Regions from separate parts of the Geodermatophilus sp. SYSU D01186 genome, predicted to be linked through region 1. Evidence: riboswitches for the same ligand, from Rfam matches in the RefSeq annotation. Region 1 holds a riboswitch; the other holds the start of a gene.
The links. Region 1 has a riboswitch for cyclic di-AMP ahead of ACI784_RS11210 (C40 family peptidase). Riboswitches for the same ligand answer to the same signal wherever they lie in the genome.
Positions count from the first base shown of each region.

Region 2: it holds a riboswitch for cyclic di-AMP, as region 1 does, so the genes downstream of both, ACI784_RS12225 (LysM peptidoglycan-binding domain-containing protein) here and ACI784_RS11210 (C40 family peptidase) in region 1, are expected to answer to the same signal.

Region 1 is NZ_JBJGYW010000012.1:98,429-104,135, forward strand. It holds gene ACI784_RS11190 (carbohydrate kinase family protein) at 1-761, opposite strand, end outside; gene ACI784_RS11195 (hypothetical protein) at 920-1,528, shown strand; gene ACI784_RS11200 (HAD domain-containing protein) at 1,536-2,054, opposite strand; gene ACI784_RS11205 (hypothetical protein) at 2,258-2,629, shown strand; gene ACI784_RS11210 (C40 family peptidase) at 2,653-3,150, opposite strand; cyclic di-AMP (ydaO/yuaA leader) riboswitch at 3,166-3,292, opposite strand; gene ACI784_RS11215 (hypothetical protein) at 3,652-3,816, shown strand; gene ACI784_RS11220 (NAD(P)-dependent oxidoreductase) at 3,863-4,189, shown strand; gene ACI784_RS11225 (hypothetical protein) at 4,243-4,467, shown strand; gene ACI784_RS11230 (SMP-30/gluconolactonase/LRE family protein) at 4,515-5,414, opposite strand; gene ACI784_RS11235 (NmrA/HSCARG family protein) at 5,459-5,707, shown strand, end outside.
Region 2 is NZ_JBJGYW010000014.1:54,189-59,895, forward strand. It holds gene ACI784_RS12205 (DinB family protein) at 1-217, shown strand, start outside; gene ACI784_RS12210 (hypothetical protein) at 237-596, opposite strand; gene ACI784_RS12215 (MFS transporter) at 607-1,833, opposite strand; gene ACI784_RS12220 (VOC family protein) at 1,980-2,354, shown strand; cyclic di-AMP (ydaO/yuaA leader) riboswitch at 2,675-2,825, shown strand; gene ACI784_RS12225 (LysM peptidoglycan-binding domain-containing protein) at 2,832-4,064, shown strand; gene ACI784_RS12230 (hypothetical protein) at 4,172-4,474, shown strand; gene ACI784_RS12235 (FAD-binding protein) at 4,513-5,707, shown strand, end outside.

The sequences.
Region 1 (5,707 bases):
GCGCACCAGCCGGCCAGCACGCCGGCGGCGAAGGCGTCCCCGCAGCCGGTCGTGTCCCGCACCGACGCCAGGGGCTCGACCGGCACCTCCGCCGTCCCGGAACGGGTCAGCACCCGCGTCGGCCGGTCACCGGCGTGCACCAGCCTGAGCCCCGGCGCCCACGCGGGCAGGCCGCCGTCCAGCCCCAGCACCGACGCCTCGGCGGCGTTGGCGAACAGGACGTCGGGTCGCAGCCCGGCCAGCAGTTCGCCGTACTCCTCCACGCCCGACTCGCGGATCCGGGTCGCCGCGGCGACGTCGACGCTGACCGGCACCCCGGCGTCGTGCGCCAGCGACGCCGCGGCCCGCAGCGCGACGGGGAAGCGCAGCAGATCGTAGCCGTCCAGGTAGAGGACGGCCGCGTCGGCCACCCACTCGCGGCGGAGGTCGGCCGGCTCCAGCCCGCCCTCCCCGCGGTCGGCGAGCAGCGTGCGCTCGCCGTCCAGGTGGACCAGCACCGTCGTCAGCGGCGTCCGGCCGCGGCGCACCACCGCCGTCTCGACCCCACGCTCGGCCAGCCGCGCGAGCAGCCCGTCGGCTACCGGGTCCGCACCCGCCCAGCCGGCCAGTCGCGCCGGCATCCCCAGCCGCGCGAGGTTCGCCGTCACGTTGGCCGGTGCGCCGCCCGCGGACGTCGTCCGCACCACCCGCTGCTGCCCGCCGGTCACCAGCGGTCCGGACAGCTCCAGCACCTGGTCGGCCACCAGCTTGCCGAGCGCCACGACCGGACCTGCGCCTGGGGGACGGGGCCAGCGCGGGACGTCCACGGGGACAGACTGCCCCGACCGCCACTCGCCGACAGCCCCCGACGACGGCCGCACCGTGGGACCCTCCCTGTCCGGAGGGAGCTCCGCGCCCTCCGCAGCCGAGGTGATCGCCGATGTCCGGATCGTGGACCGCGCCGGGCCGGCTGCTGCGAGCACCGGCCGGCCTCGCGGCGTGCCTGCTCGCCGGGTGCGCCGCTGCCGGGGGCAGCGGGGCCGAGCCCGGGCCCTCCCCGGAACCGGCGCCCGACTGGTCCGACGCCATGTACAGCGTGACCTGCGACGGGATCGTCCCGGGCGGCTTCCGGGCGGACCTCGACGGCGGGGCCGCGCGTGTGCCCGCCGACGCGAGCCGGAGCCCGTACTACGAGTACTACGACGTCCGTTTCGTGGCCAGCGCGAGTGGTGACGTCGACGGGGACGGCGAGCCCGACACGGTCGTGCTGCTGCAGTGCTCCCCGCAGCCGTCCAACGGGATCCTCGACGAGGTCCAGGTGTTCGCCGCCGACGGGGAACGGCTCGCGGTCCTGCCCAGCCCGCGCACGCTGCAGGAGTCGACGGTCCTGACGCCGCTCTACGACCCGACCGCGCTGTCGGTCCGGGACGGCGACATCGTGGCCGGGATGTGGGCCTACGCGCCGGAGGACAACCGTGCCGAGGGCCCGTCCATCCCGATCACCGTGCGGTGGCACTGGAACGGCCGCGACTTCGTCCGCGTCTCGTAGCCGAACCTCACAGCCACGCCTCGATCTCGTCGAGCTGGGCGTGCGTGAGCCCGACGCCCAGGGTCGGTGCGACCACCAGCACGTGCGGGTGGGCGGCCAGCCACTCGCCGGTGTCGGCGGCCTGCTCGGCGAGGTCGTCGTCGATCCAGACGATGCGTCGTCCCGGCTCGGCCTCGGCGACGACGCGGGCACAGGCCAGCTTCCACCAGTCCGTCGCCCTCCCGAGCGGCCCGCGGAAGCCGGTGGGCGCGGCCCCCTCCCGGGCGTGCACCCTCAGCCCGCGCGGGAGCCCCATCGGCTCGGCCAGCAGCCGGTCGGCGTCGCAGGCCCAGGTCGTCAGCCACTGGATCTCCACCCGGCCCGACTCGTGCAGCTCGCGCAGCCGGGCGGTGACCGTCGGGTCCCACGACAGCACGAAGCCGTTGAACGTCCCGCGTCGCCAGCCCTCGGGGAGGTCCCTGCAGGCCGCGTTGAGCACGCCGTCGACGTCCAGCAGCAGGATCGGCACGTCTCCACTCGCGGCCATGGCCACCGTCGTACCCGAGCGCGGCCCCTTCCTGGCGTCGCGCCCGGCTGACCCGTCGCCGTCCGTCACCTCGACGGCAGAGCGGGCACCCACACGGGCGACTTCGCCGTCCGGGACGTTCGGCACCCCGGCGAGCGGGGCAGCGAGGTGGTTCGCTGACTGTCCGCCGGTCGTCCGGTGGAGCACGGAACCAGGGGGAGCCAGTGTCCGACCACCTCGAGTCACACCCGGGTTCGAGCCGCGTCGAGACGCCGATTCCCTGCCGCCGCCTCGCCCGCGGCCACGCCCCGCACCCGGCGCACGTCCGGCTGGCGCAGGCCGACGACGCCCACTGGCAGCCGGTCGTCGTGATGGGTGCCGTCGGGGACGTCGTCACGCTGGCCGTCGGCGACGAGCTGCAGCGGCACCGCAACCACGACACCGGCCACCTGGCGGACCTGGTCCGCGAGGCGGGACCCGAGGCGTTCGTCAACACCCGCCTCGGACTGCTGTTCCTGCACTCCTGGCCGCGCGACGCCGGCTCGGTCTTCTCGCTGCAGCCGGCCGACCAGCCGCCGGTGCCCTGCCGCCACTAGCGACAGGACACCGGCAGAGCAGGTCAGGCGATGCGGCGGGCGCCGGCGTAACTCGGCATGTAGCTCACGTTGTCGACCCTCACCGGCTGCCCCGGCCGCAAGGCGTGCACCATCTTGCCGTTGCCGATGTACATCGCGACGTGCGAGACGGGGCGGTAGAAGAACAGCAGGTCACCTGGCTGCAGGTTGTCGCGGGAGACCGCCACCCCGGCGCCGGACTGCGCCCGGGCGGTGCGCGGGAGCCCGACGCCGGCCGCCCGGTAGGCGAACGAGGTCAGGCCGGAGCAGTCGAACGCGTTGGGGCCGGAGGCGCCCCAGCGGTAGGGATCGCCCACCTGGGCGAGTGCGGTGTTCACGGCGCTCTGCGCCGCCGGGCTGGCGACCGCCGCGGCCGACACGGCGGTGGTGTCCGGGGCGGCCGAGGCGGTGGCGGGTGTGAGGGCGATCCCGGCGCCGGCGATCGCGGCGACCGCGATCCCACGGATGGTGCGACGGGCTGAGGACGTGCGGGCAGTCGTCATCGACGACGGTTCTCCTGTTCCATCCGTCCGCCTACCGGGTTAGCTGTCGGGTTCGGGCGGGAGGTCGCCCGGCACGGCAACAGGCCGTGTTTCACCCCTGTGCTTCGGTGGGTCCCCGGTCCGGGCGCGGCAGTGGCCACGCCCCTGTTCGGCGGGGTCCGACGGGTGTCGCCACGGTTTCGGCAACGGGGGCCCGTCGGGACCGCAGAGGACGCTAGACGCACGCGCGCGGCCACGCCGGGCGAGCGCCGGCGCGAGGGCGCCCGGGCGAGACGCGGGCCGACACGCGCGCGACACGCAGTCCCACCACGTCGGACACCGGGACCAAGGTCCCGTCGCTGCTGGCAATTGGGCAGGTCAGCGAAGTCAAGGGCAGTTGGACCCCATGCGGAGTGCCCTGACCGTCCGTAGGGACGACCCCACGTATCGCCACGGGAACCTCGGTGGTTGGCCGGGCCGTTGGGCGGGCACGATCAACGCAACCAACCGAGGAGGAACCACATGGCCGGCATGATCCGGAAGCTCGTGGCGTCGGGGATCGCGGCGAAGGTCATCCAGGAGGCCCGCAAGCCGGAGAACCAGGCGAAGATCAAGAAGTTCATCGCCGACTACCAGGCCAAGCAGAAGGGCGGCGGCAAGGGCTACGGCCGGGGCCGCGGCTACTGATCCACCGCCCGGCAGCGGCCCCTCCCGGATCCCCGGGCAGGGGCCGTTGCCGCATGCTCTGACCTGCGCCGCCGAGCTCGCCCGGATGAAGCCGACCGCGATCCTGGTCAACACCTCGCGCGGCCCGATCGTCGACGAGGCCGCCCTCGTCCGGGCCCTGCGCGACGGCCGCATCGCCGGGGCAGGCGTCGACGTCCACGACCGGGAGCCGCTGCCCGCCGACGCCCCGATCCGGACCGCGCCGAACACCGTCCTCCACCCGCACCTCGGCTACGTCACCCGCGCCACCTACGAGGTGTTCTTCCGCGACGCCGTCGAGGACGTCGCCGCCTTCCTCGCCGGCTCCCCGGTCCGCGTCCTCGCCCCCGCGTGAGCGCCGCCCGCCCCGGGTACCCACCCCCGCACCCAGGACGAGGAGGTCCGGAGATGACAGAGGGCAACATGACCGGCCGCCCCTACGGGGGCGCCAACGAGGCCACCGGCGGCAACCCGGGCGAGCGCGAGGAACCCGACCTGGTCGGGCCGCCGTCGCAGCAGGAGGAGCCGCGCGCAGCCCAGGGCGGCACCATGGGGACCGTCGACCCCAGTGTGCCCGGCAGTGACGGGCAGCCGCGCCCGGCGGAGCCGCCTCCCGGCGCCACCGGGAGCTGACCCCCGGTCAGCCGGAGGAGCGGGACAGCCGGCGGACGTCCGCCTGACTACGGCCGGCCGGCGTGGGGGACGTCGACCTCGGTCGCCAGCAGCACCGCCTCGCGCACCGGCGCGCGGTTGTGCTCGTAGAAGTCCGGCGCGCAGCACATCAGCAGCGTGCGGCCGTCGTCCCCGCCGAGCATGCAGGCGTACACCCCGAGCCCGGACGGCGCGGAGATCTCGTCGACCACCCGCCCGCCCTCGGCCACCCGCACCAGCCGGCCGCCCACCGCGTCGGCGGCCCAGATCAGGCCCTCGGCGTCCAGCGCGCAGCCGTCCGGGGCGACCACCAGCTGACCGAGCACCTCGTCGACCGTCGTCCCGGTGACCTCGGGGCCCAGCGACGCCCAGACCCGCCGGTTGGTCAGCGACCCGTCGGCGCCCAGGTCGAAGGCGGTGTACCGGTTGCCCAGCGTCTCGCCGACGACCAGCGTGCCGCCGTCCGGGGTGATCACCGAGCCGTTCGGGAACTGCAGCCCGTCGGCGGCGACGCTGACCGTGCCGTCCGGGTCGACCCGCTTGAGCGACGCGGTCGCCGCCGCGCCGCCGCCCATCAGGTCGAAGCCGAAGTCGCCGACGAACACGTGCCCCTGCGCGTCCACGACGAGGTCGTTGAGGTGCCCCCCGCAGTGCCGGGCGAGGTCGGCGTACGTGCTGAGCGACCCGTCGGCGTACCGGAGCACGCGGCGGTCCTTCATCGACACGACCACCAGCGAGCCGTCGGGCAGCCAGCCGAGCCCCGACGGCTGCTGCTCCACCTCGACCACGACCGTCTCCGCGCCGTCGGCGGCCACCCGGCTGACCGTGTGGCGGTAGAAGTCCGACACCCACCAGGTGCCCTCGTGCCAGCGCGGGCCCTCGAAGAACCCGCCGCCCTCCAGGACCGTCCTGAGCTGCCGCTCTGCCATGGTCGGGCACCCTAGGGGGACCCGACCCCCTGGAGGAGTACCGCATGCCCGACCCCGTGATCGCCGTCGTCGGAGCCACCGGACAGCAGGGCGGCGCCACCGCCCGCGCGCTGCTGGACGCCGGCGCCCGGGTCCGCGCGCTGGTCCGCGACCCGGCGAAGGCCCACGACCTCGCCGACCGCGGCGCCGAGCTGGTGCGCGCCGACCTGCAGGACCCGGCGAGCCTCCGGACGGCGTTCCGCGGCGCCCAGCGGGTGTTCGCGATGACGACCCCGTTCGGCGCGGGCGGCCCG
Region 2 (5,707 bases), on a different contig from region 1:
GGGCGCGTCCTTCGCCACCGCGCGGGCGACGTGGGAGGCCGAGGTCGCCCACGCCCGCGCCAACTGCGCCGGCCGCGACCTCGACGCGACGAGCCCGTTCATGGGCGGGCAGGTCACGCTGCGGTGGATCTACACCCACATGGTCGCCGAGTACGCCCGCCACGCGGGCCACGCCGACCTGCTCCGGGAGTGCATCGACGGGGCGACCGGCGTGTGAGCCGGCGGCGGGACCGCGGTCAGGACCCGCCGAGCAGCCGGCGCACGCAGCGGACCGGCCAGCCGGCCACCCGCACCGGCACGCCCACCACGGCGCGCACCGCGCGGCTCCCGAGCCGCAGCAGGTCGGCGTACTCGGCCGGCCGCGGCCCGCCGGCGGTCGCGGGCCGCCCGGCGGCCGGGCCGGGAGCCGGTGGGTCCTCGGCCGGCGGCGGGGTCGCCGGCACGATCAGGTCGACCGCCGTGCGGCGGCGCGGCCCCCGCAACGACTCGAACGACGGGATCGCCGGCGCGTCCGGCGACTCCTCCTCGGCGGTTCCCGGCCCCTGCAGCCCGGGAACCGAGCCTCTGGACTCGTCCCCCGGCGACCTGGTCGGCATGGCCCCGACCCTAACCGCGTCCCTCCGACGCCGTCGGCCGGTTCCCGGACGGCTCCGGGCGAGCGGGCCGGCGGGCCAGGACCAGGACCGCGACGGCGGCGGGGAGGACCGGCAGCGCCAGCAGCAGCAGCGCACCGGGCCGCTCGCCGCCGGCCGCGGTCACCGTCCCGGCGAGCAGCGGGGCCAGCAGTCCGGCGCAGCCCCACGCGGTGAACACCCGGCCGTAGACGGTGGGGAACGCGCGGGGACCGACCCGGTCCGCCGTCGCCGCGGGGACCAGCGCGGACACCGCCCCGTAGGCCAGCCCGACGGCGGCCGAGGCGGGCAGCACGGTGGCGGGCGCGGCCGACGTGGCCAGTCCGGCGACGGCGGCGGCGGTGACGGCCAGCGCGGTCGCCAGCGCCGGCAGGCGTCCCACGACGTCCGACCACCACCCGGCGGACAGCCGGCCGGCGAGGTTGCCGGCCGCGAGGAGCGAGACGGCCACGCCGGTGGCCCCCGGGCCGAGGCCACGGGCGGCCGCCAGCGGCGCGGCGGTGGCGAAGAGGACGAGTCCGGGAGCCGCGCCGCCGGCGAAGAGCACCCACAGCGCGACGAGCGCCCCGCCCGGGACCGGCTCCGCCCCGCGCGCCCGGCCGCTCCGGGGCACCCGGTCCGCCGGGGCCAGGACGGCGGCGAGCGCGAGCAGCACGGCCGTCGTCCCGGCCAGGACGGCGAGGCACGTGCGCCACCCCGCGGCGGGCAGCGCCGCCGGCGCCACGAGCCCGAGCAGCACCGGCCCGGCCGCGTAGGCCCCCACCACCACGCCGCTGGCGGTGCCGCGCCGCCGCTCGGGGACGCGGGCGGCCAGCGACACGGCGACGCCGTAGCCCAGCCCGTTGGCCGCCCCGAACAGCAGCCCGACGCCCAGCCACGGCAGCTCCGGCCGCTGCGCCGCGGCGGTCAGCCCCAGCCCGGTGCCGGCCAGGACGGCGGCGGCGGCCAGCAGCGCCCGCGGCCCGTACCGCCGCAGGCCGCGGCCCACCCCCAGCAGGCCGACGGTGAAGACCACGACCGCGGCCGCGAACACCCCGGGCCCGCTGCCGGGCGCCGCGCCGGTGTCGGCGCCCACCTGCGGCGCCACCAGGCTCCAGGCGAACAGCGTCCCCACCGCGAGGTCCGCGAGGACGCCGGCGGTGACCAGGCGGAGCGTCAGGGCAGGCCCGGAGGGTCCGTCGTCGGCTGGGGGTCTGGCCACGGTCCTCCCGGGATGACCTCGAGGCACGAGGCGGCCAGGATGGGCCACCCGGCGCCCCGGCAGCCACCCCCGTCGACGGCGCAGGGACGACTCCCGGTGGAGGCGCCGGCGTGCTTGGCTCCCGGCACGGTCCCCGAGGAGGCCCGATGCCCGTCCAGCTGAACCACACCATCGTCGCGGCCCACGACCGGGACGAGTCGGCGCGCTTCCTGACCGACGTCCTCGGCCTCGCGCCGCCGACCACCTACGGCCCGTTCGCCGTCGTCACCCTGGCCAACGGCGTCTCGCTGGACTTCATGGCGGAGGACCCGGTCATCCCGCGGCACTACGCGTTCCTGGTCACCGAGGAGGAGTTCGACCAGATCCTCGGCCGGATCCGCGCCCGCGGCCTCGAGCACTGGGCCGACCCGTTCGCGTCCCGGCCGGGTGAGATCAACACCAACGACGGCGGCCGCGGCGTCTACTGGCCCGACCCGAACGGCCACGTGCTCGAGGCGATCACCCGCCCGTACGGCGGCTGAGGCACCGCCCGGACACTCGCGGCCGCGCGTCTCGCGGCGCGGCGCACCGCCGGTCGGACGCGCGCTGCGCCGGTCCCGCGGAGCCGGCGGTGCACGAGCACACCGGCAACCAGGCCCCCCCCCCCCGATCCCCGGCGACACGCCAGGGCGGCCGTGAGTGACCTCACCGACCCCACCCGCACCTCGCGGCGCGACCAGCGACTTCCCCGCACGGCCCCTCGCTTGTGACCGGCGTTACGGCGACAGTCCACATCACGGGTCGTAGCGTTTTGGCTGCGTTCAGCTAAGAGAACGTGGCACCGGTCCGCCAAACCCTGCCCACCGGCTGCCAACCAGATCCCTCAGGGCAGGGGTGGGGGACCCAACGTTCCCGGCGCGTCCGACGCGCCTCGGGGTGAAGCCGCGCACCGCGGCCGGGCACCGATCGCCCGAACCCGACAGCTCACCTCGCCGGCGGTGATCGGAGACCACACACCCATGGCAAAGCACCGCGCGCCTCGTTACGTCCGCACCAAGAAGGCGCTCTCGAAGGCCCCCGTCGCAGCCGGCGCCACCGTCGTCGGGATGGGCATCCTCAGCACCCCGGCCAACGCCGCCACCACCCACGACTGGACCGGCGTGGCCCAGTGCGAGTCCGGTGGCGACTGGGCCATCAACACCGGCAACGGCTACTACGGCGGCCTGCAGTTCAGCCCGTCGACCTGGGCCGCGTACGGCGGCACCGACTTCGCGCCCCGGGCGGACCTCGCCACCCCCGCCCAGCAGGTCGAGATCGCCGAGCACGTGCTCGCCGGCCAGGGCATCGGCGCCTGGCCGGCCTGCGGCAAGCTGCTGACCGACGGCACCACCGCCGCCGCCACGGCTCCCGCGGCTCCCGCGGCTCCCGCCGCCGCGCCCGCCGCGGCGCCCGCCCCGGAGGGTCCGGCCGCCGACACCGCCGCGCCGTCCGCCGACCACACCGTCCGGCGCGGCGACACCGTGGCCGAGATCGCCGCCGCCCACGGGGAGTCATGGCGGTCGCTCTACGAGCGCAACATCGCGGTCATCGGCGCCGACCCGAACCTGATCTTCCCGGGTCAGGTGCTGCTGACCAGCGGGGCGGCGGCGGCCGCTCCGGCGGCGGCGGCCGCTCCGGCGGTGGCTGCTCCGGCGGCGGCTGCCCCGGCGGCGGCTGCCCCGGCGGCGGCTGCCCCCGTGGACGCCGCGCCGGTGGACGCCGCGCCGGCCAACGTGGCCGCGCCGGCTTCCGCTCCCGACGTGGATCCCGCCCCCGTCGTCACGCCGGAGCCGGCCGCGGCGCCCGCGCCGGAGGTCACCCCGCTGCCCGAGGTCGAGCCGACCCCGGCCGCCGCGGTGATCAGCAACAGCGCCGGCGCCGTCCAGCCCAGCGCGCAGGCCGCCGCCGACGCGCTGGTCACCAACGTGCCCGGCGTCGCCGGCATCACCATCGGCGGGACCCGCGCCAGCGCCGCCGACCCGCACGGCCACCCGTCCGGCCTCGCGCTGGACTACATGGTCGGCTCCGACGCCGCGCTCGGCGACGCGATCGTGGCCTACCACGTCGCCCACTGGGACGAGCTCGGCGTGGAGTACGTGATCTGGCAGCAGCGGATCCTGACCTCGCCGACCGGCGCCTGGAAGGCGATGGCCGACCGTGGCGGCGCGACGGCCAACCACATGGACCACCCGCACGTGAACTACCGGGCCTGACGACCGGCCCGCACCGGGGTTCCCTCCAGCGGCCCCCACCCGATCCCGGGTGGGGGGCCGCTGCCGTCGCGGCTGCCGCACCCGGTCGTCGTCGGCAGACTGGGAGCGTGACTCCCCCGCCGTCCGACGACCCGGCCGCGCGCGGCGTCGTCCGCCTGTTCAACACCGCCGGCGGGCGCACCCTGTGCCTGGCCGGGGACGTCGACGAGGCGGCCGTCGCCGCCTTCCTGCGCCGCTACGGCCGCGAGCCGGTCCGGGTCGAGGTGATCGACGCCGGCTCGGTGACCGGCCTGTCCGCACCCGCCCTGGAGCTGCTCCTCGACCACCTCGACGCCGCCGAGCGGGCCGGGCGGGCGGTGACCGTACGCCGCTCGCCGCCGGTGGACCGGGCCCTCGCCGCCGCCCGCTGACGGCCCCTCGGGACGGCGGACGTGGGTAGCGTTCCGCCGTGACCGTCGAGACCAACTGGGCCGGCAACCACACCTACCGGGCGCAGCGGCTGCACCGGCCGACGACCCTCGAGCAGGTGCAGGAGATCGTCGCCGCCGCCCCGCGCATCCGGGTGCTCGGCTCGCGGCACTCCTTCACCGGCATCGCCGACTCCGCGGAGCTCCTCTCGCTGGAGGCCGTGCACGCCGCGGGCTCCCCGCTCGCCGGGATCGACGTCGACCTGGCCGCCGGCACGGTCACGCTCGGCGGCGGCGTCCGGTACGGCGAACTCGCCGACGTGCTGCGCGACGCCGGTGCCGCGCTGCACAACACGGCGTCCCTCCCGCACATCTCCGTGGCCGGGGCGGTCGCCACGGCCACCCACGGCTCCGGCGTGACCAACGGCAACCTGGCCACCGCCGTCGCGGCGCTGGAGCTGGTCACCTCCGACGGCGAGCTCGTCCGCGCCGCCCGCGGCGACGCGGACTTCGACGGGATGGTGGTCGGGCTCGGCGCCCTCGGCGCGGTCACCGCCCTCACCCTCGACGTCGAGCCCGCGTTCGAGGTGGAGCAGCGGGTGTTCGAGGGGCTGTCGTGGGGCGCCCTCGCCGAGCACTTCGACGAGGTCGTCGCGTCCGGCTACAGCGTCAGCCTCTTCACCCTGTGGGGCGAGGACGTCGAGATGGTGTGGGTCAAGTCCCGCACCGATGGGACCCCTGCCCCCGAGGGCGACCTCTTCGGCGCCGTCCCGGCCACCGTCGACCGCAACCCGGTCCCCGGCCTGGACCCCACCCCGTGCACCCCGCAGCTCGGCCGGCGCGGGCTCTGGTCGGACCGCCTGCCGCACTTCCGCATGGGCTTCACCCCGAGCGTCGGCGACGAGATCCAGTCGGAGTACCTGCTCCCCGTCCGCTGGGCCCTCGACGCGATCACCGCGATCCGCGGCCTCGGGGCGCGCCTCCGGCCACTGCTGCTCACCTGCGAGATCCGCACCGTCGCTGCCGACCGGTTGTGGCTGAGCGGCTCGTACGGCGGGGACGCCGTCGCGTTCCACTTCACCTGGCGGCGGGACCCGGCCGGCGTCGACGCCGTGGTGGCCGACCTCGAGCGGGTGCTCGCGCCGTTCTCCGCCCGGCCGCACTGGGGGAAGGTCTTCGCCGCCGGTGCGGCCGAGATCGCCCCGCTGTACGAGCGGCACGCCGACTTCGTGGACC